3 regions of the Shewanella sp. SG44-6 genome follow, and region 1 is predicted to be linked to each of the others. Evidence: predicted binding sites of a transcription regulator. Region 1 holds the regulator's gene; each other region holds the start of a gene.
What was found. Region 1 encodes MetJ, which represses methionine synthesis genes. Its sites were predicted from a motif close to TAGACGTCTAGACGTCTA; they were not measured.
Positions count from the first base shown of each region.

Region 2: metH (methionine synthase) is a predicted target of MetJ. The motif match lies at 8,156-8,173, and genes of this name have one in related genera.
Region 3: metE (5-methyltetrahydropteroyltriglutamate--homocysteine S-methyltransferase) is a predicted target of MetJ. The motif match lies at 8,948-8,965, and genes of this name have one in related genera.

Region 1 covers NZ_JACJER010000006.1:62,453-73,382, forward strand. The annotation lists gene H5185_RS02200 (LON peptidase substrate-binding domain-containing protein) at 140-718, shown strand; gene H5185_RS02205 (pseudouridine synthase) at 830-1,810, shown strand; gene H5185_RS02210 (tetrathionate reductase family octaheme c-type cytochrome) at 1,903-3,297, opposite strand; gene H5185_RS02215 (DUF3373 domain-containing protein) at 3,360-5,072, opposite strand; gene H5185_RS02220 (cytochrome c) at 5,225-5,554, opposite strand; gene H5185_RS02225 (sulfite exporter TauE/SafE family protein) at 5,864-6,601, opposite strand; gene metJ (met regulon transcriptional regulator MetJ) at 6,795-7,109, opposite strand; gene metB (cystathionine gamma-synthase) at 7,317-8,486, shown strand; gene H5185_RS02240 (bifunctional aspartate kinase/homoserine dehydrogenase II) at 8,627-10,930, shown strand, end outside.
Region 2 covers NZ_JACJER010000091.1:5,192-16,121, reverse strand. The annotation lists gene H5185_RS15405 (hypothetical protein) at 53-2,014, shown strand; gene trxC (thioredoxin TrxC) at 2,466-2,888, shown strand; gene H5185_RS15395 (DUF3465 domain-containing protein) at 2,983-3,429, shown strand; gene metH (methionine synthase) at 4,239-7,955, opposite strand; gene H5185_RS15385 (histidine phosphatase family protein) at 8,376-9,089, shown strand; cobalamin riboswitch at 9,211-9,347, shown strand; gene H5185_RS15380 (ABC transporter ATP-binding protein) at 9,426-10,235, shown strand; gene H5185_RS15375 (iron ABC transporter permease) at 10,228-10,930, shown strand, end outside.
Region 3 covers NZ_JACJER010000009.1:30,631-41,560, reverse strand. The annotation lists gene H5185_RS03045 (DNA-J related domain-containing protein) at 1-50, opposite strand, end outside; gene H5185_RS03040 (phosphoribosyltransferase) at 420-986, shown strand; gene H5185_RS03035 (U32 family peptidase) at 1,163-3,076, shown strand; gene H5185_RS03030 (DUF3622 domain-containing protein) at 3,272-3,595, shown strand; gene H5185_RS03025 (hypothetical protein) at 3,721-4,386, shown strand; cobalamin riboswitch at 4,761-4,979, shown strand; gene H5185_RS03020 (TonB-dependent receptor) at 5,119-7,098, shown strand; gene H5185_RS03015 (HDOD domain-containing protein) at 7,241-7,990, shown strand; gene H5185_RS03010 (LysR family transcriptional regulator) at 7,973-8,875, opposite strand; gene metE (5-methyltetrahydropteroyltriglutamate--homocysteine S-methyltransferase) at 9,031-10,930, shown strand, end outside.

The DNA.
Region 1 (10,930 bases):
ACCAAGTGTAAATGGCTGGTGCCGTCGGTAATAAGCATTATTTACACTGCTTAAGTTGTTGAAATATTAACCACTGCTACACTTGTCTTATTGATTTGACTTTAGTTCAGTAACTTCACCTATGGTGTAGGAGGCTGTTATGCAAACAAAAGAAGTGGCATTACTTATCCAAGATGGAGTGTTATTGCCAGGTGGTCGACTTGAAATTCGAGTGGTGACACCGAGCGATTTACGCATGGTTGCCGATGTACTCAAAGGCCACTATGGCTTAGCATTCGCGCCATTGAAACTCAATAGTGAGCCGCCTTGTTACATTGCCGTTACCCAATGTAATATCATTGATTTCAACCAGTTAGATGATGGCTCTTTAAGCATTATTATTGAAGGTTTACAGCGGCTTAAAATATTATCTGCAGCAAAAAAACGCGACGGTTGCTGGATAGCCCGCGCGCTTCCTTGCGCTAATTGGGATCATGAACCCATTGCGGGCGAGTTTGAAATTATCAGTGCCGCACTGGACCAATTTTATCAAGTGAATCCAGATTTACTGGAATTGTATTCACAAACTCATTTAGAAGATGCTACTTGGGTTAGTCAGCGTTGGTTAGAAGTCTTACCTATGTATAATCGCGATAAGTTGATTCTTGTCGAGCAACCTAACTGCCATAAAACCATGGATTTTGTCCTGCAGTTGCTTAAATCGCATGTGGATGTATGACGCATGACGTGGCTGATTGAGATAGTGATAATCAAGATACAATCTGGGCCTAGCCTGATAAGATAGCGTTATCATTTTGCCATTTGTTATCTTCATATAGCCAAGTTATTTATGCCTAATTCAGCAAACTATAGCAAGAGTCACACTCAATCAGCCTCCAAAACAGCAACCGCCGCCATTGCCGCTCAACCTTCGTATATTGTGTTACCACGCGCGACTGAGTTAGCGGGCAAGCAATACCAAACTGTGTTGGAGTTTTTGGTCGATCATTTTCAGCAAATCGATGTCAGTGTATGGCAACAGCGGATTAACGATGGCAAAGTGCATTGGCTAAATGGTGAATTAATTACCGCTGACAGTGCTTATCAAGCAACTGCGCGGGTATATTATTACCGTGAAGTGTTAGCTGAAACGCAAGTGCCGTTTGCAGAGCAAGTACTGTATCAAGACAGTCATACCATTATCGTCTACAAGCCGCATTTTTTACCTGTAACGCCAGGTGGTAATTACGTTAACGAATGCCTAGTACATCGATTACGTATTGCGACACAAATTGACACTGTTGCACCCGCTCATCGGCTCGATAAGGACACCGCAGGGGTGATGTTAATGACACTCAATCCACAAACTCGGCATGCTTATCATCAATTGTTTTTAGATGGCAACATCACTAAAAACTATCAGGCCATTGCAAAGATAACCCCGCAATTATTGACTCAATTAGCTGATAATAGCTGTGCATTACCTATCCACTGGACGGTGAAAAATCGTATCGCCCCAGCTAACCCAAGCTTTACTATGCAGGTGATTGAAGGTGAGGCCAATAGCCATTCTGAAATCAGCTTAGTGGCAGTAAAAGGTGATTTAGGATTATTTGAGTTAAGCCCAATCACTGGCAAAACTCATCAATTACGAGTACATATGCTGAGTCTAGGCATGCCTATCATCAATGATCGCTTTTATCCGGTGTTACAACCTAAAGGGCCGGATAATTTTGATAAACCATTACAGTTATTGGCTAAACGCTTGCGTTTTATTGATCCTGTCAGTGGTATTGAACAAGATTTCCAGTGCCAAGGTTTAGCTTTTTAGTCCATTTTTAACGACTAAAAAAACCGCCATCAATATGTTGATGGCGGTTTTAGGTTTGATACTCGTCTTTTACACTAGAGATTTATGCGACTTTATTCTGCTTTAGCGTGCTTAATCCCTTTGCTGTTTTTCATTGGGTCGCCATCATAACCAAGGGCTTGCCAGTTTAAACGTTGGCCTTTGTTATGGCAGTCATTACACTGTAATGCTTTATCTTTTGGTGACACCATATGGTTGATACGCCACCACATTTCGGTTTCAACAAAACCATGTTTACCGCTGTACTTAAGTCCTTTTTCTACCATGGTTGGGTTTGCTTCCATACCCAGTTTGGCCGCTAAGTCCCAATCAAAGTCAGTCCAGTAACCACCTTTACCGTATGTTTTAGGGGTCAGCAATATGTTGAGTTCGGTGTCGTATATTTGCTTACCTGTATGCACTTTAAATGGATAGATTTTAGCTTTAGGGTCTTTTATATCACCTAATGGAAAAGCTAATTTTACCACTGTAGTTGGATCAATTTTGTCGCCCGCCATGTAGGCATCTGCGTGACCGTTAAACCAAGCGTATTGTGGTGGAACGTCTTTTTGCCAAATAAAGCTGCCTTTCTTTTTCATAAAGGTGTGCTTGCCATATTGGTCTGTAGTTTCAGGAAGATCTTGTCCTGCCTTTGACCAGTCCCAACGCATTTTAGTGGGTTCATTTTTAGCAAATGACGGTATATGACAGGTCTGACACGCTACTGTTGCAGTATGTGTATTAAGCTTTTTATTTTTGTGAGGCGCGGCATCATGGCAGTTTTCACAGCCAATTTTGTTTTCACCACCAGGTGATACGCCCATAGCGTTACCGCTGATTTGATGATTTTCAGTGACGTGACAAGTTTGGCACTGGAAGTCATTACCGTCGGTGTCCATGTGGACATCGGTTGCCTTGTCTGGGTAAGCCATCGATGAGTCTAAATCACCATGTTTAACGGCATCACCACCGCCGCCGTAGAAGTGGCAACTGCCACAATTATCACGCACGGGCGCACCCACATTCTGTGCTACGTTCGTTAAATTGACTTTGGCTAACGGTTCACCTGCACCAGCTGGATCTTTAATGTACGTCCCTGTTGTGTCATGACATACCAAGCAATCGACTTTGGTCATGTCTTTAAAATCAAATGTAGAATCTTTCCAACCATAACCCGCATGGCAACTGGTACAACGTGGTTCATTGCCAGAGATCGACACACAAAAGTTGTTGATGCTATTTTTCTTGCCTCTTTTAACAGTGCGACCTGGCAGTTTTTGTTCTAACTCCCAAGTCCAGTGGGAAGATTTCATAAACTCTTCGGCATGTTCTTGATGGCAGGTTAAGCATTGTGTTGTCACCTCGGTGCCGCTGGTAAAAGGCCCTTGTAACGCCTCTTTGTGGTTAAAGGCAGCCTGTGCACTACTGCTTAATAACAGTAATACAGCCAGTGCTGATAATAGTTTCATGGTGTTTGTCCTTACCCCTGAGCTTGTGCTCAGGGGGGCCAAGTTAGAAGGTTAAGTGAGTGTTAGAAGTTAACGGTCAGTGAGGCATTGACGTCATAGGCTGTGTCAACCACAGGCAACATTGAGTAGGCACTACCGGCAATCACATCGTCAATTTTCTGAGGAGCACCCACTGGTGAGCCACTTCCGGTATATTCATAGTCGTAATACAAACCGGCTAACTTAATAAACATTTTTGGATTAATATCGAAGATATAATAGGCTTCGGCAACATGACCGCGGGTGGCTAACTTACTGCCGATTGGGTCGTCTTGTGCTTGGGTGAAGGGACTCCAGTATTTAGAACCATAGTTATATTCCAAGCCGAATTTACCGAAGGGGGCAGGGATTTGCATACCTACATAAATGCCATAACCGTCTTTGGTGTCGCTATCAACGGTTTCTTTTGGCACCATAATGATTTCAGTACCTGTGCTATTAAGTTCGGCTTCAAATACCGCATCGCTTAACATGCCGCCGAATAAACCGGCATTGCCGTTAGGTTCTGCACGAGTCCAGCCGAGTGAAGCAAACACTTTCATATCGTCATCGGATTCATAGGCATAACCTAGTCCACCTAAGTACATATCACCAATCACACCGCTTGGTTGCACGCGGGTGACGAAGTTAAAGTTGTCAAATTTTTGCATGTCTTGATACATGGTTGGGGCAAAGATACCCGCCAGTTGAGTTGGGAATGCCATGGTGCCTGTAAAGCCATCATTGACATCTTTAGCACCGAATAAGGTGAACTGTAAGAAATGGTTACCGTCATTAATCACGTCGATATTAAACCCGCCGAGGTGGGTGTCTTTAGTGATGATGTCACCAAACAATTCGCCATTACCGTACTGTGACTCAAAGCCTTGACCGTAGCAAAAACGTACAGTTTGCCCTTCAATACCTGTGATATCACCTAAGTTGTAACCTAAGGTAAGACCATCGAAGTTGAAATTGACTAAGTGGCCTGACGGTGTGCCGCCTCTGAGTTCATTTTCACGATAATGGCTTGGTGGGCCATAGGTTGAAGGACGACGCCCAATAGAGAGGTAAACGCCACTATCGTTAATATCTTTCCAGTTAAAATAGGCGCGCTCTACTTTTAACTCATCACCACTGGTGCTTCCGCTACTGGTGCCATCCATGGTGAATGAGTTCCACGAGTCGAATACTTTAACCCCAGCTGAGTCTCCCCAACTCTTAAACATGGTTAAGCGTCCGGCAAAGCTGACGTTGTCCCATACTTTGGCATCAATGTTTAGGCGTAACCGGGTAGTGTAAAATATGTCGTTATTAATATCTTGTTGGGTTTTTTGGCCTAACACCATTGGCATAATGCCTTGCAGCATACCGCTTTGAAACGCGCTGGCTAAATCAGGATTAGCCATCATCATTTGGCCCAATGGTGAGGTGGCACTATTTGGATCGCCAAATGCTCCTGACATGGCTTTCGCGCCAAAATCAGAAAAGTTAACGTTCATGGCAGGGTTCCATGTGACATTTTGATAATGTAATGAGTGTGCTTTGGTTCTAAAGTCACCAGTGATGGACACTCTGTCCAGTGCCGTATGGCGCTCAGTTTTATCAACCCGTGAGTTTAAGTCGTCAAGATCTTCGGTAATGGTGGCCAGTTGTTGTTTAAGATCGGCAATTTTTTGTGAATCGGTGTCTGCCGCTAAGCTAGCGCCGCTCATGAAAAGCGCATTAGCTACAAGTATTGATATCAGAGTTCTCATCATCTTTCTCTCCCCCTAAACTTGCCAAATGTATAAGCTGATGTGGCAAATTTTTGGTGTAAAAATCCCTGAGGCTAAGCCTCACTATTTTGTCAGTTTGGTTATTGGCTGATGTGTACGCTTAAGACGACAAGGCCCTAAGCTGTAATGACTTAGCCACAGGTTGCTGGTTGGTCTGAATCGGCTGCGTGGTCATATAAAAACTGTTGAATATCTTTCAAGTCTTTTTCTGATAGCGCCTCGAAAACAGCAGGTTTGGCTTTATGCATATCGCGGGTGAAAAAGCGATCCCACTGGCTCATGGTTTTGGTCATCGGGGTGAGCTCTTTGCCTTCACTATTGGCACTGTGGCAAGCTTTACATTCTTTTTTATAAAGATGTTTACCTTTTTTAGGGTTACCACCTTCTGCAGCCATTACTTGGCTACCAAGAGAAAATGCAATCGCGATTGCAATACCAACTTTAACGTAAATGTTCATCATTTTATCCTCTACAAAGCTTTTTATGGCTGGTGCCTTAGCAACATATATTTATTGTTTTGCTGTAAATAATGTTACCTAAAAGGGGCTAGTGTTAATTTGAAGTAGATCATATCCATGAGAAAAAACTAATTGAAAAAAAGTTAATTGATAAAAATCTAATGGAGTTGGTGTGATGCAGATCTATTGTCTAGAGGGTAATAGTTTGCTAGAGGATAAATTAACGTTTAGTGACAGGGATTCAGCCACATAAAATAATGTGCAGCCCTGTTTGTTGGAAGGTCATTTGATAAAGATAATCAGTGAGTGGCGTTAAATTAATGCGATTGTCGACTTTATTACTAATATTGTTGCGCTAATGCTACACAATATTAATGTCGCAGCCCGGGTTTTCTCTTTATCGACACGGCCAATTAATCGACCAGAGACAAGGTAGCCAGCAATGACTGAGGGGAGTAATAGCAGTGATAGCCATAAATGTTTTACTTCAACTAAGCCGACAACGGCTAAAATAGCCAATGCGATTAATGAGCTAAAGACAAAAAAGGCTGATAGCGCCGCCCTAAATTGACTGGCATCTTGACCGGCAAGTAAAATGGCCATTGGTGGGCCGCCGATCGCAGCGATATTGCCAAATATGCCCGAAAATACCCCAGCGATAAATAAACTGATGCGATTGATTGGTGCGGTAAAGCGAAAGACGCTTAGGATAACGGCAATAAACACGATTGCTGCAATCACCAAGCCTAGTATGGCTTGTGGTGCAAACAGTAATAACCCTGCACCTAAAAATCCTCCTGGAACACGTCCCAGTAAGGCATATTGTAATCCATTAAACTGCAGGTGGCCGCGCTCTCTAAACAAGGTCATTGCAGAGATTGCAAAACCCATGGCAATAATAGGAACAGGAACTAATTGAGGATTAACAATATACAGTAGTGGGCTTGCTACAACGGCTAACCCAAAGCCAATTAAGCTTTGGGTTAGCGCGCCAAAAAATACAATAATTGATGCCAGTATCAAAGTGGTTGGATCGATAAATGACATCATAATTTCTCTTTAAAATATTACTGCTTATAGCAATCCACATTGAAATTGGATCTATTTTAGGCGTACAGCAACTATGCCTTTAAAGACTGCCTCGAATACCACGCTAATCATTTTCGCTAAAAGAGCAAACTTCAATAAGGATTGGTATCAATGGGCAGTTTTAAAGTCGGTGAGGGATTCATTAACCTGTAGGTTATTCGAGCTCTTCCCATTCGATACCCATATCATCCATTAACTTTTTCGCTTCACTTGGAATGCTATCAGGCTGATCTTTTGATAAATCACCGTCATAAGGTAATGGTTGACCTGTGTACGCGTGCAAAAATGCTTCGCATAGCAGTTCACTGTTAGTTGCATGGCGCAGATTATTTATCTGGCGACGCGTCCGCTCATCTGTCAGTACTTTTAATACTTTTAAAGGGATAGAAACCGTAATTTTTTTTACTTGTTCATTTTTTTTGCCGTGTTCGGCATATGGGCTGATATATTCGCCATTCCATTCAGTCATTAACTTACCCTTAACGATAAATACGCTGCAGATTTTAAACCGTTACAATCTCTAGTCAAATTATTGCTACTATTTAATCCCGATGCAAATAGATTTCTCGATGTTTAGACGTCTAAACGTCTATTTTGGTTGACTCAGGGAGAACTCTTCGGTAAATTTGGACGTCTAGACATCTATTGTGTGTTTGTGACTTTTTAGGAATCAATTATGACTCAGTATCAAAGTGCCACTTTGGCCGTTCGCCAGGGTATAGAAACAGACACACAACATGGTGCTATTGTGCCGCCGATTTATTTATCGACCAATTATTCATTTGATGGCCATACTAATCCTCGCGAGTTTGACTACAGCCGTTCAGGTAATCCGACGCGTTGTATATTAGGTGAGGCGATTGCAAAACTTGAGCAAGGTGTAACTGGTGTGGTGACATGTACCGGCATGGCGGCCATTACCTTAGTGACCAGTTTGTTGGGCCCAGATGATTTATTGGTTGTGCCGCACGATTGTTATGGTGGCAGTTACCGTTTATTTACTAACCTGGCCAAAAAAGGTCAATTTAAGTTATTGGTTGTTGATCAAACTGATGCGCAAGCGCTGGGCAACGCGATAGCGCAAAATCCCAAAATGGTCTGGTTAGAAACGCCATCAAATCCATTACTGCGGGTAGTCGATATTAATGCGATCAGTATCGCTTGCCATGAGGTTGGCGCGTTAGTGACGGTTGATAACACTTTTTTGTCGCCAATATTACAACAACCTTTATTGTTGGGGGCCGATATCGTTATTCACTCAACCACCAAATACATTAATGGTCACAGTGATGTGGTCGGTGGCGCTGTGGTGGCTAAAGATGCTGAAGTGGGTGAATTATTACATTGGTGGTCAAACACCCTTGGATTAACCGGTTCTGCTTTTGATAGCTATTTAACCTTACGTGGCTTAAGAACGCTGGCAGTCCGCATTCGTGAGCATCAACGTAATGCGCAAAAAATTGTAGAATTACTCAATGCCAGTGATGTGGTTGCCAAGGTGTATTATCCAGGGCTAAAAGACCATCCGGGTCACGAAATTGCCGCAAAACAACAACAAGGTTTTGGCGCTATGTTAAGTTTTGAATTAACCGGTGGCGAAGCTGAAGTGGTGGCCTTTTTACAGGCATTATCTTTGTTTAGTATTGCTGAAAGTTTAGGCGGAGTGGAAAGTTTAGTTGCTGTTCCTGCCACCATGACTCACCGTGCAATGGACCCACAGGCAAGGCAGCAGGCTGGTATTAAAGACACTTTACTGAGATTATCTGTCGGTATTGAAGATGCAGATGACCTGCTCGCGGATATTCAAGCCGGTCTCGCCGCTGTTACTGCGATAAAATCAGCTTGAGTTGGCTTAATTCGAGTTTAAGTTTGCTGTGGTTCCGGCCAAATAAAGTAAAATAGAAAATATGCACTTGCCACACTGTTTATTTCAAATTAGAAGTATAGCTGTCGCAATAAAAGTCTTAGTTGTTTAAGGAGTTAGTAATGACGCGAAGTCATTTACATAAGTTTGGTGGTTCAAGTTTAGCGGATGCAGATTGCTATCGCCGTGTTGCCCATATTTTGCTTACACATGGTCAAAGTGATGATTTAGTTGTGGTATCGGCCGCCGGCAAAACGACTAACTTTTTATACAAATTACTCACTCTGCGTGACAGCGGTCAGTTATGGCAAGAAGAGCTTCAAGTGCTGATCAGTTATCAGCAGACATTAATTGAACAGTTATTATCAAATGAGCTGGCTCGTGACCTACGTGAGCGCCTGTCGACTGACAAATCGCAATTAGTCAGTTTATTGTCTTTAGAGCAGCGTAATGACTACCAATTAAACCAAGTGGTCAGTTTTGGTGAGCGTTGGTCTGCACGCCTTATGGCCGCATTGCTGAGAGAAATGGGTGTAACAGCCACTCATGTGGATGCGTGTTCTATTTTGGTTGCAGACGAAGGTGCTATTCCCAATATTTTAGTGGCGCAATCGCGTGAAAAAGTACAAGCCTTACTCGCTTTACATCCGCAAGAGCGTTTAGTTATTACAGGTTTTATTTGTGCTAATCGTCATGGTGATACGTTATTGTTGGGCCGTAATGGTTCAGATTTTAGTGCTACCTTAATTGCCAGTTTAGCCGACATTGAGCGTGTGACGATTTGGACTGATGTTGAAGGGGTATTTAACGCCGACCCGAATAAAATTAATGACGCTAAATTACTCAAGAGTATGTCACTAGCAGAAGCGGATCGCTTAGCTCGTCTAGGCTCGCCTGTGTTGCACTCACGTACCTTACAGCCATTGTTTAATACTCACGTAAGTTTAGCCGTGCGGTCCAGTTATGCTTCACACACTGACTTTACCTTAATTGCTCCACTGAGTTCATCAGCCAGTGCACCCGTTGTGACTAACTTAAATGAAGTGGTGTTGTTTAGTTTTAAAATGAACGCTGACATTGAGCCGTTACTGACTATTTTAGATAACGTTGGCATTACGCCTTTAGCTTATTGGTCGCTAGCACAGAATAAGATTGAACTTGCACTTACCCTAGAGTGCCAGAAACAAGTACAGGCCTTATTGACGCAATACAGCAGTGAGTTTGGTATTGACGAGTTAAGTGCCCAAACTGATTTAGGTTTAGTGGCCCTTGTCAGTGCTGATGCGCATCACTTTAGACGCAGTTTTGCCCGATTACTTAGCCGCGATGCTAAACCTGTTTATCAAGATTCACTGAGTTTAGTCACCTTAGTGCCGCAAGCTCAAGTGAGCTTATTGACTCAGAAAGTGCATCGTCGTTGCGCTGGGCCAAGAATGCGCATCGGAGTGTTATTGTTGGGCGTGGGTAATATAGGTGAGGCGTGGATTGATTTATTTAAACGCGCAAGCCCTGCATTGGATCATGAACTTGAGGCTACTGTTGAGTTAGTGGGTTTAGTCGGCTCGAAAAAAGCCTTAATCTCTAATGACGGAATTAATCTCGAGCAATGGCAACAAGATTATCAGCAGCACGGCATTGAATGGGATTATGACAAATTGTTTGATCAGTTGGCACTGTTATCATGCGATGAAATTGTCGCACTCGATATCAGTGCCAGTGCAGCGTTAACCTTACAATATCCAGAGTTATTTGCCCGCGGAATTCATGTGGTGAGCGCGAATAAATTAGCCGGCTCTGGGCCATTACCTTTTTATCGCGAATTAAAACTGCAACTCAGTAATCGTCGCTTGTTTTGGCGTTATAACGCGAGTTGTGGCGCCGGTTTACCAATACAACATGCATTAAATGATTTACGTAACAGTGGCGACACAATTGAGGCCGTTGGTGGCATATTTTCCGGCACCTTGTGTTGGTTGTTCGAAAATTATGACGGCAGTAAACCGTTTTCTGAATTAGTACTCCACGCTCGAAGTTTAGGTATTACAGAACCTGATCCGCGTGATGACTTGTCGGGCCGCGATATGCAACGTAAGTTGTTAATCTTGGCGCGCGAGATTGGTTTGGCGATAGAATTAGATGATATCAGTCTTAACTCGTTAGTGCCCAAAGCCTTAGCAGAGTTATCACTTGAAGACTTTTTATCACGCATCAGTGAATTAGATGATGGTTTGTTGCAGCAATATGTCGCCGCAACAGAGCAACATAAAGTACTGCGCTATGTGGCTTCGTTGGATAAAGTGGAAGGTAAGTTACAAGCTGAAGTGAGTTTGCAGTGGGTGGATAATCATCATCCTTATGCCAATTTAACCCCAGGCGATAATGTGTTTGTTATTCGCAGTACGTTTTATCAAGGTAACCCTTTGATT
Region 2 (10,930 bases), on a different contig from region 1:
CATTTAATGCATGTTTAAATATAGTGCTATCTAAGTGAGTAAAGGGGGAAAGTTGAACAGTATTAATGAGTTATTACTTCAAATATCCAAAAGGGCGGAAAGGAAAAGTAGTGATTATTTAGTTAAATCATTTGTTCACCTTGGTCACGTATTTACTATCTTAAAAACTGAAGAAAACCAGATAATTTATGGCAGAAGAGGAACGGGGAAGACTCATTTATTACTTTTTCTCAAAAATTCTTTAGAAGAAAAAAATGAGATTGTAATTCAAGCTGATATGAGATGTTTAGGCTCCACTGGTGGAATTTACGCAGATACAAATATTCCATTAAGTGAACGAGCAACGAGATTACTTTCTGATCTGCTTTGTGAAATTCATACATCTCTCATTGAGCAAATTTCTGGAAATGATATTTGTGACTTATCTTTAGCTGCCCCTTATTTAGATAACCTGCTAGACCTATCAACAAATATTTCAATAGATGGAACTGTCGCGATAGAGCGATCTAATGGAGAATCCTCAGAAAATAATCAGCAATTAAGTGGATCGATTTCATCTGTACCTTTGTTTAATGTTAAAGGAAGCAAACAAGAGAAAAATAGTCAAATTGTGTCGAATAAAAATACAACATCAGGTAAAGAGAAATTGAAACTGCACTTTGGTGCTATTTCAAAGAGTATCAAAAATATCATACAATTGCTCCCTAGTAATAAACTGTGGATACTTTTGGATGAATGGAGTGAAGTCCCTCAAGATCTTCAACCATTTCTAGCTGAATCCATCAAAAAAATCCTTTTCTCAATACCTACCTTGACAATAAAAATTGCCTCAATAGAACACAGATCTAGATTTCGAATGGTAAATGATAATGAATCAATCGGTTTAGAATTATCAGCGGATGCATCAACTTCAATAAATTTAGATGAGTTTATGGTTTTTGATACGGATAAAACTAAATCTATAGAGTTTTTCAAAGAATTAATTCATAAACATTGTTTAGCATTAGATGAAAGTAATTATTGTCCTGTAGAAAGTAATAAGTTTATAAAACAAATATTTACATCAAATTCAGTTTTTGAAGAGTTTGTTAGGGCTTCAGAAGGGATACCAAGAGATGCAATTCATATCATTTCAGAAGCGGCTATGCACTCAGGCCGTAATAGATTATCAATTTTTTCAATTAGAACTGCAGCAAGAAAATGGTATACAACTAATAAAAGTAAAGATATAAATTCTTGTGAGGAAGCAATCCATTTATTAGACTGGATCATTAATAAGGTAATTGCTGAAAAGTCGACTCGAGGTTTTTTAGTAAGAGCGGACGTTAAAGAGGATTTAATCGAGTTCTTATATGATTCTAGAATTATTCACCTTGTAAAACAGGGTGTAACAGCAAAAAATCAAAAAGGTAAGAGATTTAACCTTTATGTTCTAGATTACGGTTGTTATGCAGACCTGCTATCAACAAAAGATGAGCCTAAAGGAATGATATATGAAGAAGGTGAATATATTGAAATTCCTTTAATTGATTACCGAAGTTTGAATAGCTCTATATTAGATATAAATGAGTATAAAAAAACAGGGCACTTGCCTCTAGTTCAATCGACTGATGATATATATTTGCAAACGAAACATAATGGAATCAGAAAAAAGCCTGATAATGAAATTGATATAAGTTTTTTAGATAACATCGGTGTCGATTTTAACAAGTTAAAAGTTAAAGAAACTGTTTATATTCCAATAATATTTGTAGGATTGATTTTAAGGTTAAAACTCGGACATACTCAAAGCAGTGGCTCTGAAATAACTCATGTATTTAACCATTATGTTGCGGGCATCGATTCACACAAAAAATCAAATAACATTTCACGTGCTCTTCGTGATAATGAGATTGTCAAAAGTGAGTCTTGGTTAAAGATCCACGAATTAAAAAATGGAAATAGGTTCTCATTATCAACTGGATGGGAAAAATGTTGGGATGAGTATTTTAACACTTACAGGCTAATAGAATAAATACTGAGTTTAGCAAACTTTTCTCTTGAGGCCGTTGTAGAAAATAGCATGAGCCTGACAGGACGTCAGGCTAGCTTTCGCGGTACAGGATGTACCATCGGAAGCGTTAGCATTTTCAAATAAGGCCGAAGCAGGCTGCAAATGAAGTCCAAAGCTAGAGCTATTTCCGTCGCAATTTTTTCGCTGCTGTTGTTTGGTTAAATAGCGAAAATGTTGCCGGAACGGCAGGGGTGATCCAAGAGGGGATTGCTGTTGATCCCCTTTTGGCCCGTGCAGGGTGGAACCTTGCGATCTTAGTTCAAACGAAGTTTGTAAATTCTGGTGTGGGCGAAGCGCCACGACGTTGGTGGCAGTAGGCCATAATATAATAAATTAAAACGATTATTCGTTTAACACACCATCTAGGTTTATGATTTAATAGTCTCAATAATGAAGTTGATGAGGTCTAATCATGATAATAGCCTGTCCCCATTGCGATACCTTAAATCGCGTCCCTGAAGAACGTCTTGAACAACAACCCACTTGTGGAAAGTGCAAACAGAGCCTATTTGTGGGTGAGCCGATAACACTAACTGCCGCAAATTTTAGTCACCATGCTAATAAATCAGAACTGCCACTGGTGGTCGACTTTTGGGCTAGCTGGTGTGGTCCGTGTAAAAACTTTGCCCCAGTATTTACTCAAGCAGCTAAAAAATGGGAACCCAAATTTCGTTTCGGCAAACTCAACACCGAAGAGCAACAAGCTCTCGCTGCCCAATTCAATATTCGCTCTATTCCAACCTTGATGGTATTTAAACAAGGCAAAGCTGTTGCACAGCAATCGGGCGCTATGCCTGCATCATCATTTAACCAATGGCTAGAGTCGATTAAATAGATTGTGGACGTTAGATTACTCATTAAAAACGCGATAAACTATCGCGTTTTTGCTTAGCTTTATTTTGATTGTTGTTTAAAAGGATTTGATAAACATGAAAAAAATCTTAGTTATCTGCTTATTTGGCCTCGCATTATTTAGCTTTTTAGATCGAAAGGTTTCAACCACTCAAATTGTACAAAACGTTTATGCTGGTTATACCGCTGACAGTGATAGCGTGTTGCAAAATGCTATTGATAATAAGCTAAGTAACCTTCAAGTTGGTGGTTCAGGGTATGTGGTAAAAATACTTGCTGACGATCTGAAAGGCAGTCGCCACCAACGATTTATTCTGAAAATTGCCGGCGGTAACACGCTATTAGTTGCCCATAATATTGATTTAGCCCCACGGATAGAAAACTTAAATGTCGGCGATACGGTCGAGTTTTACGGCGTTTATGAATTTAACAACAAAGGCGGCGTTATTCATTGGACTCACCACGACCCACGTGGACAACATCAAAGTGGCTGGTTAAAGCATAATGGCAGCAACTATCAATAAATCGTAGTTTTAATGGTATTCCAACAAGGAAAACTTACAGTATAACAAGTATTTGCCGTGCTCGTATCACAAATGAAGCAATGGTTAGAATTACCAAGGTGACTTTTTACTGGTAATTGAAGATGATCTTACTGTTTCAACTTGTATCAGGATTCATTTATTTAAGTCTGTTGAAGACTCTCTATAACTGAATGCGTGAAGCTCACACATGACTTTCTGGCACATCTGACCTACTTGAATATTCGAAATATCATTATGATGTCGGCAATATCATTGCCTATGCCATCACGCCTTTCGTGAATCCATTCAAATCAGATTCTCATAGAAAGCGTTAGCATTTTCACTCTTCATTGTAAGAAGAGCTGAGGCCGGATTTAAATGAGGTTAAAAGCTGTAGTTATTTTAAACGTAACTTTTTTCGCCTCTTTTGTTTTTAGTCAATAGGGAAAATGTTGCCGGAACGACAGGGGGGAATTCTTCTGTAAATAGAAAAGAGGGGGGGGACCATTGAGCCTTTTTCGACCTATGCAAGGGGGAACCTTACGATGTTAATTTGCTATTTGTGAAGCGCTTCGACCTCGGTAGCCACAGGCCGTAGAGTTTAATAAAACAAAGGGCTGGATTCCGGCTCAAAAGCATTGCCGGAACGACGTTTGATTTGACCTGTGTAAGGGTGGGACCTGGCGATTCCCTCGGTTATTAGGCTGCAAAAGAATTAATGATCCTAATTACTCAGGATCATTATCTATTCAAGGTCACTCTAATCAGAATTACTCTTTACTCTCGGTCACTCTCTATTCTGTGGCAGTCTACTCCGGGTCATAGTCCAATACTGGCGCTAGCCACTTCTCTGTCTCTTCCAAGGTCATGCCTTTACGCTTAGCGTAGTCTTCTACCTGATCTTTACCAATATTAGTTACGCCAAAATAGCGTGATTTGGGATGGGCAAAGTACCAGCCTGAAACTGCAGCTGTTGGGTACATGGCAAAGCTTTCGGTAATATTTAAATCGATAGTCTCATCGGGTTTGAGCAAATCCCACAACAAACCTTTTTCAGTGTGGTCTGGGCATGCTGGGTAACCTGGCGCTGGACGAATGCCTTTATAACGTTCGCGAATTAACGCTTCGTTATCGAGCACTTCATCCGCGGCATAACCCCAAAATTCTTTACGAACACGTTCGTGCATGCGCTCGGCAAAGGCTTCGGCTAAACGGTCTGCTAAACATTTGAGCATAATCGCATTGTAGTCATCGTGATTGGCTTCAAAACGGGCAACATGTTCATCAATACCGTGCCCCGTCGTCACCGCAAAACCGCCCATGTAGTCGGCAACGCCTGAATCTTTTGGTGCAACAAAGTCAGACAAACAGAAGTTGTCGTTACCCACGCGCTCAAGCTGCATCCGCAAATGATGGGTGGTCATTTCTAATGTGCTGCGGCTTTCATCAGTGTATAGCTCAATGTCGTCGTGATTAACGGTATTCGCTGGGAATAAACCGATTACTGCTTTGGCGGTAAGCCACTTTTCAGCAATAATTTGCTTCAACATGGCTTGGCCATCGGCAAATAATTTAACGGCTTCTTCACCAACGACTTTGTCTTTTAAAATTTCAGGGTAATGACCGTGCAGTTCCCAGCTTCTAAAGAACGGCGTCCAGTCGATACGTTCGACTAGATCTTCTAGCGGGTAGTCATCAAATACTTGGCGGCCTAATACATTAGGCGTAAACGGGGTGTAGTTTTCCCAGTCGTGTTGACAACGATTATCACGCGCCGCTTCAATCGATACGATGGTTTTACGCTTAGTTTGCGACAAACGTTTTTCACGCATCATGTCGTATTCGGCGTAAGCCTCGTCGATGGTCGCCTGGCGAGTGGCGTTATTAATCAGTTTTGACACCATAGGCACAGCACGAGATGCATCGGCAATGTAAATGGCGCCATGTGGATAATGCGGTGCTATTTTTACTGCAGTATGAATTTTAGAGCAGGTTGCACCACCGATAATTGCAGGGATGGTTAAGCCTTCACGGTGGAAGGTTTTCACGTTGTGCACCATTTCATCTAAACTTGGAGTGATTAAACCTGACATGCCGATGATGTCGATATTATGCTCTTTTACTGCATCGAGAATTTTATCGACCGATACCATTACCCCAAGATCGACCACTTCGTAGCCGTTGCAGGCGAGAACCACACCGACGATATTTTTACCTATGTCATGCACATCACCTTTTACGGTGACCATTAAAATTCGCCCGTTTGACTGGCCAGCAACCTTTTCCAATTCGATATAAGGATTAAGGTAAGCGACGGCTTTTTTCATTACCCGAGCCGATTTAACTACTTGTGGTAAGAACATTTTGCCTGCGCCAAATAAGTCGCCGACCACGTTCATGCCGTCCATTAATGGCCCTTCAATCACGTCCAGTGGACGCACAGCTTCTTGGCGGGCAGCTTCAGTGTCTTCGTCAATAAATTCAGTAATACCTTTAACCAATGCGTGCGACAAACGCTGCGATACTGGCCAACTGCGCCAGGCTAAATCTTCTTTTTTAGCCACTTGTGAGCCATCGCCTCTAAAGCTTTCAGCGATGTCGAGCAGTTGTTCAGTGTTACTTGAGTCGGCTACTGGGCAAGGTAAGTTTTGAACTACGTTTTCAACCCGTTTTTTTAGCTCAGGATCAATGTCATCGTATATGGCTAACTGACCTGCGTTAACAATACCCATGTCCATACCCGCTTGAATGGCATGGTATAAAAACACCGCGTGAATGGCTTCGCGCACTGGGTTGTTACCGCGGAATGAGAATGACACGTTAGACACACCGCCGGAGATCATCGCGTGTGGCAAGGTGGCTTTGATGTCTTTAATGGCTTCGATAAAGTCGACAGCATAATTGTCGTGTTCATCAATACCGGTGGCAATAGCAAAGATGTTGGGATCAAAAATAATATCTTCTGGAGGAAAGCCGACAACATCGACCAAAATGCGATAAGCACGAGTACAGATTTGAGTTTTACGTTCACGAGTGTCAGCTTGGCCCTCTTCGTCAAAGGCCATTACAATGGCAGCAGCGCCGTAGCGTTTGACTAAGGTGGCTTGTTCGATAAATTTGGCTTCACCTTCTTTCATCGAAATCGAGTTAACAATCGACTTACCTTGGACGCATTTAAGACCGGCTTCAATCACTTCCCATTTTGATGAGTCAATCATGATTGGTACGCGAGAGATGTCGGGCTCAGAGGCGATTAAGTTTAAAAACTTCGCCATAGACGCGACGCCATCGAGCATCCCTTCGTCCATGTTGACGTCGATAATTTGTGCGCCATTTTCAACCTGCTCACGCACGACATCTAAGGCTTCTTCAAACTTTTCTTCTTTAATTAAGCGTAAAAACTTAGCTGAACCGGTCACGTTGGCGCGCTCGCCGACGTTAACAAATAACGAATTTTTATCTATGGTCAAAGGCTCTAGGCCCGATAAACGACAAGCCACGGGCAGATCTGGGATCTGTCTGGGTTCGTGTCTGAGTACCGCTTCACGAATGGCGCTGATATGAGCGGGTGTACTACCACAACAGCCGCCGACAATGTTGAGCATGCCTTCTTGAGCCCATTGATTAATGACTTCGGCCATTTCTTCTGGGGTTTCATCGTAGCCACCAAATTCGTTAGGTAAGCCCGCATTTGGGTGGGCGGAAACATAACACTCGGCAATACGCGATAATTCTTCAACGTACGGGCGCAGCTCTTTAGGACCAAGGGCACAGTTAAGGCCAATCGATAACGGCTTGATATGGCGTAAAGAGTTATAAAAGGCTTCTGTGGTTTGCCCTGTTAAGGTTCGGCCTGAGGCGTCGGTAATGGTGCCTGAGATCATAACAGGTAGGCGATCGCCGAGTTGATCGAATACTTTTTCAATCGCAAATAGAGCGGCTTTGGCGTTTAAGGTATCAAAAATGGTTTCAACTAAAATGATATCGGCGCCGCCTTCAATTAAGGCGCTGGTGGATTCGACATAAGCGTCGACTAATTGGTCGAAACTGACATTACGAAACCCAGGGTCGTTAACGTCTGGACTGATAGAGCAGGTGCGGTTAGTTGGGCCTAATACGCCGGCAACATAACGTGGCAAACCTGTTTGCGCAGCCACTTCGTCGGCTGCTTGGCGGGCAATTTGGGCTCCGGCTAGGTTAATTTCGGCGGCCAGAGACTGCATATCGTAATCGGCCATGGCGATGGTGGTGGCATTAAAGGTGTTGGTTTCAATAATGTCGGCACCGTTTAACAGGTACTGGGTATGAATATCTTTAATAATTTGCGCTTGGCTGAGTACTAATAAGTCATTGTTGCCTTTAACATCGCAATGCCAATCTTTAAAACGCTCGCCACGATAATCTTCTTCTTCCAACTTGTAGTCTTGGATCATGGTGCCCATGGCGCCATCTAAAATCACAATACGCTGCGCTAACAATGCATTAAGTTGTTCAAGTGTTTGACTGTAAGAAGTCGATTTCGCCATAACAGTTACCTTTTTATCACTATGTTGCTTGATACCTTAATTGAGATAAGCATACCCTTATTTTTACCAGAGTAGGGCGATAACATCATTGTTTATTACAGCTACTACAGGCAATTTTTGGTTGCTACTGTAGATCAGAGCTATTGCTCATAATGATGACCTTTTATATGCTGACCTGTTAAGATAGTATTTTGGACATATAAACGTATAGACGTCCATAGTACGCGAATTTTTACCGCTAGAGCAAGGCTGATTTAAGCTCAATGAGGCGCAATTTGATTTAATTTGATTTACTCGATAGCTGGATAAGTAAGTTAACATCAGAATAGTTAATTAAATTGAGGGTACATTTGCTCTGTGTTAGCAGTGCAAGGCACTGTTTGATAAATGTTTATGACTCTCTAACTAAGGTTTATGTCAATGAAGCGAGCCAAGATAATATTAATGCGCCATGGTGAGTGTGAAGGTGGAGGGATATTTCGCGGCCGCACCGATGTGAAGCTTACCGATATTGGTCTGACGCAAATGCAGCAAGCTTTTATCGAGCAGCAATATCCGATTAGTCATGTATTTAGTTCGCCGTTGTTGCGTTGTCAGTTATTTAGCCAAGCTTTAGCACAGCAACTATCGTTACCGTTAACCACTTTATCTTCACTACAAGAAATTGATTTTGGTGTCTGGGATGGGCAATCATTTGATGCTATTTATCAGCAAAACCCACAACAATTTGATGCTTATTGGGATAACCCTTGGCTGGCACAAAATACACCAGACAAGGCTGAGTCGGTAACCGATTTTGCCGCACGAGTGGAAGCTGGCTTAATGACCGTTGTTGATGCTCTGTGGAGCTCTTTTGCGCAGACAGATAGTGCTCAACAAAAGCCTAATGGTGACGATTGTCCCCATGCGTTAGTGGTGACTCATGGTGGCGTAATGCGCTGTTTAGTCGGATATGTACTCAATACTGGCCAATGTAGCGGATTATTCGCTAACCTAGCGATCCCCTATGCTGCTATTATGGTGCTCGATGTGTATTGGCCTGACGATGTTGATAATATTGATCGTTTTCAGCTGCCAATAAAAGATACTAAAGCCGCTAAAGTGAGCTTTACCTTACATTGGCCTAAGAATTGAGAACCACCAGAGTCGTGTTATGGCGTTACTGTCATCGTCGTTATAGTCTCAATATCATGGTGTTAAAATGACTAGCTTACTATTTATTGTATTAACATCATGTCGTTAAGATGATTATCTTCAACACGATAGTTTAAAAAGTAGTGCCTTTCAAGGTATTGGGAATTGGGATAAGCCCAAACTGTACCCGCAACTGTAAATGGATCAATTAAGTATTGGTGCATAAGTCAGATACCAGCTTTGAATCGCCTCATTATCCATACCTAAGCGGGTGACTTAGGGGAGTGATTAAATCGATGTATGTGTTAATTAATTGGACATGGCGAGGTTACTTGCATGTCTGAGTCTGTATTAGATGTAAATCATCTTTTTTGGCAAGTCGATAATAAAATGATTTTGGCTGACATTCATTTCAGTCTGCCTAAAGGTCAAATGCTAGGCTTAATTGGCCCAAATGGCGCGGGTAAGTCAAGCTTGTTACGTTGCCTGTATCGTTACATTGTGCCCACGAGCGGCGATATTGCGATTTTTTCCAAACCCATCAGTGAGTTTTCATCTAAGTTGCTAGCGCAAAATATTGCGGTGGTACAACAAGATACGCCGCATTATTTTGACATGACCACCGAGCAGTTAGTGACCATGGGGTTAACGCCGCATAAAGGTTTGTTTGATCCTAATACCGTCCAAGACCGTGAGCGTGTATTAAGCGCATTAGCCAAAGTGGGCTTGCAGCAACAAGCACTGCAACAGTATGAACTGTTATCTGGTGGTGAAAAACAGCGTGCACTTATTGCCCGCGCTATCGTGCAACAACCGCATATTCTTATTTTAGATGAACCCACTAATCATTTAGATATTCGTTATCAAATTCAAATTCTTGAACTGGTTAAATCATTAGGCATTAGCGTTATCGCATCGATACATGATCTAAATTTAGCCAGCGCGATGTGCGATAAATTATTACTACTCGATCACGGACAGTTAATTGCTAAAGGCACTCCAACTGAAGTGCTGACCGAGCGACAAATTAGTGATGTGTTCGGTGTGTGCTGCGACATTAATGTTCATCCACAACACGCAAAGCCCCTGATTAGTTATTTTTATGGTTACCAACCCAGCCACAAAGTGGGCCCTGATCATGATTGATGCATCCCAACGTCGCTACTATGTTTACTTCAGCTTGTTGGTTGTAGTTACACTGCTTACTCCGATTTTTGCCGCCAGTTTTGGGGCGGCCAATATTCATCTAAATGACGTATTAATGATATTTAATACCTTAATAGGCGGCGACATGCCGAGTGCGATTGATGGCAGTGAGCATGCAGTTAAGATAACTCAACGTATTGTGCTTGAATTACGCTTGCCGAGAATTTTATTGGCCTTTGTCGCCGGCGCTGGTTTGTCTATAGCGGGCAGTGTATTACAAACCGTGACCCGCAATCCTTTAGCTGACCCGTATTTGTTTGGCATTAGCTCTGGGGCGTCATTTGGTGCGGTGTTGGTGGTGTCGTTATTCAGTCAAACGGGTTTGTTTGCCGAGATGTTTTCAGGGGTATTTACCCTAGCGCCAAACTTTACCGCACAACCTTGGTGGTCTTGGTCGACATTAAGTATTCCGATAGGAGCATTCATCGGCGCCAGTTTATCTGTGTTGGTGGTGTTTATGTTGTCGGGACCTGGTCGAAGTAGCCAAGTTGAACGTATGTTGTTATCCGGTGTGGCGACCTCGTTTCTGTTTGGTGCATTGACCAGTTTGTTGTTGTATTTTTCGACCCCACAGGCTGCGGCGTCAGTGCTGTTTTGGAGTTTAGGCAGTTTTGCCAAAGCCAGTTGGTCTAACT
Region 3 (10,930 bases), on a different contig from region 1:
TCGTCCCATTCAGGAGCATGGGCCGAGTGTAAGGTTTTATTGAGTAACATGGTGGTGTATTCATCCTGAATTGGCGATAAATTCTACTTATCATGAAACCACACTATGCCATAGCCGTTGTTAATCACAAGTAGATTTATACTCGCAGAGATGTCGATTTGAGCCTGCATATGCAGCTTTATTTGGCGATCTGGACCTCGACCTGAATGTAATGCTTAAGTGCTTGATAATCTGGCGCCGAGCAAATGATTCAATCAAGCGAGGATGGACAGCATCAGCTGGCTGATTACAGGGGATTGCGATTTCATTAAGCGGTTAAATTTTTTATTTACCTTGATCAATTAATTACTATTCTTACAGGCAAGAAAGCTTTATTTGGTATAAAATTCCCCGCAATAAAATAATCGGGGGCTTAACCAATGACAGATAAACACTTTATTAGTGCGCAACAACTACTGGAAGATTCATTTAGACTCGCTGCACAAGTGTATGACAGTGGCTTTCGACCACAGTTTATTGTGGGTATTTGGCGCGGTGGTGCTCCAATCGGTATTGCAGTACAAGAATATTTCGATTTTAAGAAAGTTGAAACTGACCACATCGCGGTGAGAACCTCTTCTTATTATGGCATTGGAACCGATAAGCAAGATAAAAATATTAAAGTACATGGTCTGCATTATATTATTGAAAACGCTAACGCCAGTGATGGTTTGTTGATTGTTGATGACGTCTTTGACTCAGGGCGCAGCATTGATGCGCTTATTGGTAAGTTAAGAAAGTTTATGCGCTTGAACATGCCAACGGATATCCGTATTGCCTGCCCTTACTACAAACCGAAAAATACCAAAGTGGACCTAAAACCAGAATATTTCATTCATTCATCTGAAGATTGGTTAGTGTTCCCACATGAAGTGTCTGGTTTAAACCCACAAGAAATTGCTGAAGGCAAAGCTGACTTTAAAAACATCCAAGAGCTGTTTTTATAAGCGTAATGCTGCACAGCTTATCGCGGTTATTAGCAACGAATTTACTTAGAACTTTGGGTAAAGTTTGCTAAAATACAAGCACTATGCGAGTGCGCCAACATACTTATGTCAATGCGATAATATTAGTATGTTGGCGCACTTTTTTATCCGAATTGATGCGAAATTTAGTTAACATTATGGTTTCTGTAGAATTGTTCACCCCAGAGGCTCCTGTAAAGCGCCAGTTAGAACTCTTAGCCCCCGCTAAAAATGCCGATTATGGCATTGAAGCTATTCGTCATGGTGCTGATGCGGTTTATATTGGTGGCCCAGCGTTTGGTGCCCGTCACAATGCTGGCAACAGTATTGAAGACATTGCTCGCTTAGCAGAATTTGCTCATCGTTATCATGCCCAGGTGTTTGTGGCCTTAAACACTATTTTAATGGATGACGAACTTGATAAAGCCCAAAAGCTAATTTGGCAGCTTTATGAAGCGGGCGTCGATGCCTTGATTGTGCAAGACATGGGGGTGTTACAATTTGATCTTCCGCCTATTGCGTTACATGCCAGCACCCAAACCGATAACCGCAGCCCAGAAAAAACGGTATTTTTTGAGCAAGTTGGTTTTTCTCAGGTGGTGTTAGCCCGCGAGCTGAATATTCCCCAAATTCGTGATATCGCAGCCAGCACAAAAATGAAGTTAGAGTTCTTTATTCATGGCGCTCTGTGCGTCAGCTACAGTGGTTTGTGTAATTTAAGTCACGCTTACTCTAATCGCAGTGCTAATCGCGGTGAATGTTCACAAATGTGTCGATTACCCTGTAATTTGACCACGCGTGAAGGCGAGGTCTTAGCCGAAAATAAGCACTTATTGTCATTAAAAGATAATAATCAAACGGATAATTTAGAGGCGTTAATTGATGCGGGTATTAGCTCGTTTAAAATTGAAGGCCGTTTAAAAGACATTACTTACCTTAAGAATGTTACCGCACATTATCGCCAGCAGCTTGATGCGATTATTGCCAAGCGTGCCGATCTTGAATCTATCTCTCATGGTCGTTGCGAATTTAATTTTACTCCCGATCCTGATAAAAGCTTTAACCGCGGTAAAACCGATTATTTTGTTAATGAACGGACCGAGGCGATTGAGCATTTTAGTTCGCCTAAGTTTATTGGTGAAAAAGTGGGCCGAATTACTCATGTCGGTAAAGACTTTATTAAAATCGATACCAGTGAAAGTGGTAAAGACATTCACTTTAACAATGGTGATGGTCTGTGTTTCTTTGTTGAGCATTATGAAACTCAGCGTTTGTCTGACGATAAACTCTCTGGTGTACGCATCAACCGCGCAGAGGGCAACACCTTATATTTAACTGAAGTGCCCAAAGATCTTAAAATTGGGGTGATGATGTTCCGAAACTTTGATCATAAGTTCGAAGCTATCCTCAACAAAGATTCAGCTAGCCGTAAAATTGCTGTCGATATGCAATTCTTTGATACTGATGACGGCGTAGGCTTAACGATTACCGATGTGCATAATATTAGTGCCACCGTCACTTTAGTGTGCGATAAAGCTCCTGCTAATGATCAGGCTAAAACCGCTGAAAATTTGAAAAAACAACTTAGTAAACTTGGCAGTAGCGACTTTGTGCTGAATAAGATTAATTTGCTGACACAAACCATGTGGTTTTTACCTGCCTCTGTGGTCAATGAGTTACGCCGCGATGCCGTAAGTGCATTAATGGCGGCAAGGGTTGCCAGTTACCAACGACCTGAGCGGTGGGTGCATGATAAAACGGCGCGTTTTCCACAAAAAGCATTGAGCTTTTTATCCAATGTTGCCAACGAAAAAGCCAAATCGTTTTATCATCAACATGGGGTGATTCAAATTGAAGACACCTATGAAAAAAATAATGTGTTACATGATGCGCCGTTAATGGTGACCAAACATTGTCTCCGCTACAGCTTTAATCTATGCCCGAAAGAAGTTGAAGGTATTAAAGCTGATCCGATGTTTTTAGATGTTGGCAAAGATAAATTGAAGTTAGTATTCGACTGCCATAAATGCGAAATGATGATTGTTGGCTCCAACCAATTAGTCAAACAATAATGGTGTAGCAGCAATATTTTATTCATCATTGCTTTTCCAGTGGCAATATTCTCCTTGTCACTGGATAAGTTTTTTGAATAAGCTGAAAAAACAGCCATTAAATAGCTGCCCAAACTCGTGCGTTTCGAGTACACTGCGCGGCTGAAATTTCATGGGTTTAAGCCTGTGATACCTTAAGTTAGGAAAGAATAGATTATGAGCGATAGCAAAAAGTATGCTTTACGTGTTATTCAAATTGAAAACACGTGGAAAACTGAAATTACTCGTCGTATGACAGCGACTAAAACCATAGTATCAAAAAGCCAAGATGGTTTTGCCACAGAAGCTGAAGCCATTGCATGGGGCGAGCAATCACTGCAAGGTTTTTTAGCTAAGCAAGCTGATCGTAACAAGCGTAAAACTGAGAAACACCTTAAAGCTAAAAGCGTAGCCGCGGCCATTGCTGCTGAATCAGCTATCGACGAAGAAGAACTTTTCGACGCTGAAGATGATGCTGAAGATGACGAAACGTTTAATTAATATGTTATCCAAGATGTAAATGTTATAGATAAGTTTCAATTTTTGTATGTTCAGGATAGGATATGCTCAATTAGAATGGTTTCGATCAACTTATCTTTATCTTGACCAAATAAGGATTCATTTGGATGAACAAGATTGCTGCAATTATTGGCTGCTCGGGGTGCATAGGGATATTGTTCCTGTTCCCGAGTAGTGCATCTGCTACCTCTCAAATCCCCATGACATTTGGTGAAGTTGGTCATTCATCAGCTACTGCTGTGATGTCTGATGATGTTCAGCAACTGACAAAGCTGTCTGCGAAGTTTGGTTTTTTACCACCATTGGATTGGAAGCTTGCCTTTAATGAAAAACGTGGTGATATGACCATGGCTGAGTTTGTTCCTAGTGATGAGTCGTTAAATAATTGGTCTCGTTTAGTCTGTATGCAAGGCTTTAAGGGCTTAGCCGATGACGTTGAACCAGAACAATTTTTAAATTCAATGGCTGACACTTATCGACAACATTGCCAAGGGCAGGTTATTTATCAACAGCTCGGCAGTTCTAAGGTGGATGGCCTCGAGGCTGTGCATGGTTTATTAGGTTGTACCAGTATGCCTAATATTCATAGCGCTTCAGCTGTGATTGAAACGTCTTTTATATCCCCTTTACAAGGTGAAATGGGCTATTTTACGGTAATAAGTGACGACGATGATGTCTACCTTATTCATAAATCTATTCGTACCGACATATTTACTCCTGATACTGCACCTATCACTATCGATAATTATCGTCAGTTTATGACCCAGCCCTAATCATTTTTTCTCGGTGTTGAACATTAACCCGAAGATCTCATTTACACTTATTTGTATCCAAGTTTCAACTTTACATCTTGATGTTTACGAATGTAAATGTGTGCTCAACAGTTCGCTTAGCCTTTAAGACCATAGCAATCTATGAGTTTATTTATCATTAAGTTGAATTATCTGTGAGATTACCTTTTGTAAGTATGAAGTACACCTTAGGATCCGTTATAATCGCCGCGTTATTATTTTGCTGCGCAAACGGTTACGTTTAGCACGCAGTGACTTAATACAAGCTTGTCATAACCAAAGACATATTTTTTAATGTTGAGCTGAGCCTCATGTTATTTTAATCGCTCACCTAAAGGCTAAATCAGCGTTGAGGTGAGTGAGTCAATCTTTATGGTGCTTGCCGTGGGTCAATATCCCACAGCAGGATAATCGGGAAACCAGTGCAAGTCTGGTACTGCCCCCGCAACGGTGATTGGTGAGAGTCAGGTGCGCAACTCGATTGCGTTAATCATCTAGACTCGCGCGTGCTATGCCATTGAGGCCTTAGCACCACAGCCTTAGTCCGGAGACCGGCCTTAAAGGTGATTTCGATGATTTCGGTGGGCAGATCTCGAAATGTAATATAATACCGCTCGTTGGCATACCCTAAGAATTGATCTGTAGATTTGCCAACAGTCGTCATCTATATTGCGGCACTTTTGCCCCATTTTTCCTTTCAGGAGTTAAAGGTAAATGGGTACTAAACCAACAAAAATTGCATTGCTATTAAGTGCATTCTTCAGTGTAGTCAGTGTGAATGCTATGGCAGCAGACTCAGCGGCTACATCTTCTTCATCTTCAGCAATCAGCATGGATGAAACCCTAGTGGTTATTGGTCGTAATGCTGCTAAGCCATTAAATATTGCTGCCAACGTCAATGTGATTGATGCTGCTGACATTCAAATGAGCGGCGCGACTAACTTAACCGATTTATTACGTGGACAATCTGGTATTCAGGTGTCGGATAATAATTCGGGAACAGTATTTTCTATGCGCGGATTTTCAGCTTCGCAAGCGGCGAATAACACCCTGATTTTAGTCGATGGACGCAGACTGAATAACATTGATATTGCAGCACCGAGTATTGAATCTATTCCAATTAACTTAATTGAGCGAGTTGAGATTCTATCTGGTAGTGCTGGTGTGTTATATGGCGATCAAGCTGTTGGCGGCGTTATCAATATTATTACTAAAGCACCAACAGAAACCAGTGGTGGCATACAAGTCAGTGGTGGCAGTTTTGACACTTATGAAGCTAAAGGTGATATTTCGGGTGCTATCAATGATGCATGGCGTTACTTTTTAGCGGCGAGTTATAACAAAAGTGATAATTACCGCGACAATAACGACAATGACACCAGTTCTATTTTAGGTCGCATTCAGTATCAAACTGACGTAGAAGACTTTTTTGTCGAAGTTAATTATTTTGATAATGATCGTCAAGTACCAGGCGCACTGACCTTAGCGCAATATGAAGCCAATCCTCGTCAAGTGGCTCCTTTTTCTGAGGGTGAATTCACTCATGAAATGACCACCGCATTACGCAGTGGCTATCAGTACCAGTTAAATAATATTTGGGCATTGAGTGCCGATTTAACCTATTCTGACACGTTAATCACCAGTCTGTTATATGGCAGTGAAGGGCGAATTGAGCGTGACTTATTAAGCTTTTCGCCTAAAGCGACCGCCAATTATCACTTAGATCATGGCGACTTGAATTTGGTCACCGGCATTGATGTGAGTACAGGTGAAGCAGATTTTGATACGGCTTCTATTCAACGCAATAATAAACAGACTCAACGTAGTGCTTATGTTCAAGCATCAGTGCCTATTACCAAGACATTATCTTATGTAGTAGGTGGCCGTTACTCGGAAGTGACTGACGATTTGTATGATCAGTTACTTTATCCTAACCGTATTGAAATTGATAATGACGCCCATGCACTTGAGTTTGGTGTTAATTATCGTCCGAGCAGCGAACATCGTTTTTATGTTCGTGCTAATGATAACTTCCGCTTTGCCAAAGTCGATGAACAAGCTTATACACCGCTGACAACTCAAGGGTTAGATCCACAAACGGGTCGCTCTTATGAAGCGGGTTGGGATTATACCACTGCCACTCAAACATTGAAGATCAATGCTTATCAACTTGAATTAGAAGATGAGATTGTTTACGAAGGTGGTCGAACTGATGGGCCTTATGGTGGCGGTGCTAACGTTAACGCTGATAAATCACGTCGTTTTGGTATAAGCACGGCTTATGATGTGCAGCTTTCAACGAATTGGTTATTAGGTGCGTCGTACGACTATATTGATGCAGAATTCACTCAAGGCGAGAACGACGGTAAAGCATTATCTTGGGTGGCCAAGCACTCTGGTAAAGCTTATATGAGTTACGACATATCTGCTCATTGGCAAGCGTTTGTTGAAGGTGTTTACACTGGCGAGCGTTACATGGAAGGCGACAACAGCAATACTGGCGATAAGTTAGACAGTTATGTATTAACCAACCTTGCGTTGAATTACAGCTATGTAGGGTGGAATGCCAGTTTACGTGTTGATAATTTACTTGATGAAGACTATGTCGGCACAGGGTATTACTCTGCTTATGGCAGTGGCTATTATTCAGGTACTGGTCGTTCAATTAGACTTACAGCGGGTTATCGTTTCTAGATAATTTAGTTGATCAAGTCTTAGTCACAACAGCCAGTAAATTATTACTTATGAAAGCCAGTGAACTATCGCTGGCTTTCGTTTTAATATACCGTTAAATTGATTAACAGTGTGTTAATTTTAAAAAAGGTAATCGATAGATATGACGAGTCTTGAGCAACAAGTTTTTACTCAAGTTAAAGCTATTATTAGCAATGAAGAGCAAGTCATTGGTCGTCGTGGCATATTAATTCCATTAAAAAAAGCCCTGATTAACGAAGCTGATATTAGAATCGTAATCGATATAGTCTCTGCTGATCCGGCATTGGCTGCACACTTGTTATTGCGCATTAATAGCGCCCATTCAGCTGGAATGATATCGACTAAAAGTCGCAGTGTTAAAGATTGCTTAATTCGTTTAGGCCAAGTGAATATCTATCGATATGCATTTTCATTTTATCTTAAAGAACGCCTTGATGAACTTTCTGAACCTTACAAAAAATTAGTTCAAGGTTATTGGGCCTTAAATGAAACGATTGCAGATGATTGTTTAGAACAGTTACGTGAGCAGATTGAAACCGGTGATAACATCAAAATTGATGCGGATGAAATGCAAACCTTAGCATTATTTAGTGTTTTTGGTCAGGTGATTGTATTAACGGCTTTTGCCTATTTAAATGCAGAGCTGTCTCGCCCCGTGTCACTAAAAGTATTAAAATCACTGATTGATAACCAGCAACAACAATTATCCCTTGATGCATTTGATGCATTTGATGCATTAGGATTGGATGACGATTTACGCGAAGAATTTTTAATTGCCCATAACTTACGCCAAACACAAAACCCTGATTCTCCAGGACTTGTGCTTCGACGCGTGTTATCTAAAAGAGGTTTATTAATCAACCCGCTGTAAATTTATACCTTCACTTGCTACCAGCTCGAGCCACTGTTGAATTAAATTTGCATTGGTGGCATCGCGGCGATACGCGCCAAACAATGGACGTTTTAGTCCTTCTGCGCCTAATTTTACCGCCGTAAGACTCAGCCCCTGACTTTCTCGAATAGACCAAGTTGGTAGGGTGGCTACGCCATCATTACAGGCAACTCGCTGCAATAACATTGAGGTTAAGTCGCATTGTTTTTGCTCACCAGGTTCAATACCAGCGGGCTCTAAAAAGTGTTTGTATATGTCTAAACGCGCTAGAGGCACTGGGTAACTGATCAAAGTTTGCTTTGCCAATTGAGCTGGGGTTACAAAGGCTTGCGTCGCCAATGCGTGATCACTGGCAACGACTAACTTTACTTCAAAATCAAATAGATGTTGATAAGCTACGCTATGTCCAGGCACTGGGTCAGAGGTGAGCACTATGTCTAAACTCCCCGTTTCCAACGCATTGAGTGAATCAAATAAATGACGACTTGAAATATCAATTTGAGCTGCTGGCGCATATTGTTTAAATTGTTCAATAACCGGCATTAACCAACGAAAACAACTGTGGCATTCAATGCCGAGCTTAAGTTGTTGGCTTTCACCCTCTAAACCGCGCTTAAGATCAGATTCGGTTGCAATCACTTTCGGTAAGATTTCTTCCGCTAAATTCAGCAGACGTGAACCTTCGTGAGTAAACGTTAACGGTTTACTTTTACGAACAAAAATAGTTGAGTTAATCCGTGTTTCTAACTCTTTTATTTGATGAGAAAGCGCCGACTGGGTTACAAATCGTTTTTTAGCTGCACCCGCTAAACTGCCACTTTCCTTTAACGCCATCAAGGTGCGAAGGTGTCTAAGCTCTATCATTTTCTCTCCACATGAATCTTGCTCAACTAGCCGATGAAATCAATTCGATTGCTTGACAGCAGAGTAGCACAATAAACGTCTAGACGTCCAGACGCCTATGCGGGTTTTTCTGCATAAATGGCTATAAATTTTGCTTCAACGAAAAGGAAAGCAGCATGAAAATTTCAAGTTTAGGATTTCCCCGCATTGGACGTCAGCGTGAATTGAAGTTTGCACTTGAGCGTTATTGGCGCGCAGAAATCTCATTATTTGAACTGAAACAGGTCGCCAGTGAATTAAAAAAAACGCATTGGCAGTGGCAAGCAGATGCCGGCGTTGAGTTAGTTCCAGTAGGCGACTTTGCTTATTACGACCAAGTATTAACCCTAAGTGCCACCTTAAATGTGATCCCAGATCGCCACCGAGCTACTCAAGCCGATGGCAGCCAAGCGCCTATCGATATAGACACCTTATTTCGTGTTGCCCGTGGCCGATCGCAAACTGGCCAACATGCTTGTGCGGCAGAAATGACCAAGTTTTTTAACACTAACTATCATTATCAAGTGCCTGAATTAAGCGCTGATCAAAGCTTCGAGATTGCCTTTGAACAGTTGTTTGATGACGTCAGTGAAGCGCAGCAACTCGGTCATCAAGTAAAACCGGTATTGCTTGGCCCAGTGACGTATTTGTATTTATCGAAAAGCCTGACTGAGTTTAACAAGCTATCGTTATTACCGCAGCTACTGACGGTTTATCAGCAGATTTTGCAACGTTTTGCAGACCAATGTGTGAGTTGGGTACAACTTGATGAGCCAGTATTAGCCGCAGACTTAACCGAGGAGTGGCAGCAAGCCATTCGCCACAGTTATCAATTTTTAGCGCAACAAAAACCGGCATCATTGAAGATATTACTTGCCAGTTATTATGGCTCTATTGGCCATCATCAAGCATTGGTGAGTGCATTACCAGTTGATGGTTTGCATCTTGATTTAGTCACAGCACCACAACAAGTTGAGGCGTTTATCAAAGCGCTCGGCAGCCAACAAGTTTTATCGGTTGGAGTGATTAATGGTCGCAACGTGTGGGCTGCCGATGTTGATGTTATTGCTGATCAGCTGGCAGAATTAGCGACCACGTTGGGCGATCGTTTGTGGATTGCACCTTCATGTTCATTGTTACATTGTCCGGTTGATGTTGACGTCGAGACGCAACTGATCAGTCCGTTACGGGGACAATTAGCATTTGCCAAACAGAAACTGTTTGAACTTAGTGACATTCAGCAGTTAATTAACGATCAAGATTCACAAAGCAGCCAAGTGATTATTGATCGTTGCCAGCAAAGGCGTTTAGCCACAGCTGCTGCAACTAATCAAGAGGTTGTTCAACGTGTGTTACAGCTTACTGCGAGTGATTTTGAACGTCATAGCCCTTTTGCTCGGCGTATTATTGCTCAGCAACAGAAGCTAGCACTGCCATTACTTCCCACAACCACCATAGGCTCATTTCCGCAAACGCCTGCGATTCGTGGTTTACGCAAACGCTGGCGTAAAGGCGAAATCAATGACACTGATTACCGATTACAGCTTGAGCAAGTCACTCAGGACACCATTTGTCGTCAACTTAAACTCGGTATTGACGTATTAGTGCACGGTGAAGCTGAACGAAATGACATGGTGGAGTATTTTGGTGAACAGCTCGATGGTGTTGGCTTTACTCTATTTGGTTGGGTGCAAAGTTATGGCTCTCGTTGTGTAAAACCACCGCTAATTTATGGTGATGTATCACGTCCTAAGCCGATGACGGTTGATTGGGCTACCTATGCGCAAAGTTTAACCGACAAGCCTGTCAAAGGCATGCTAACAGGCCCAGTGACCATCTTGCATTGGTCGTTTGCTCGAGAAGATATCCCTCGTCAAGATATTGCCAATCAACTTGCGTTAGCGGTGCGCGATGAAGTGATCGATTTAGAAAAAGCCGGCATTGGCATTATTCAAATTGACGAGCCAGCATTTCGTGAAGGTTTACCGATTAAACAGAGCCAGTGGGCAGATTATTTAACTTGGGCAGTAGATGCCT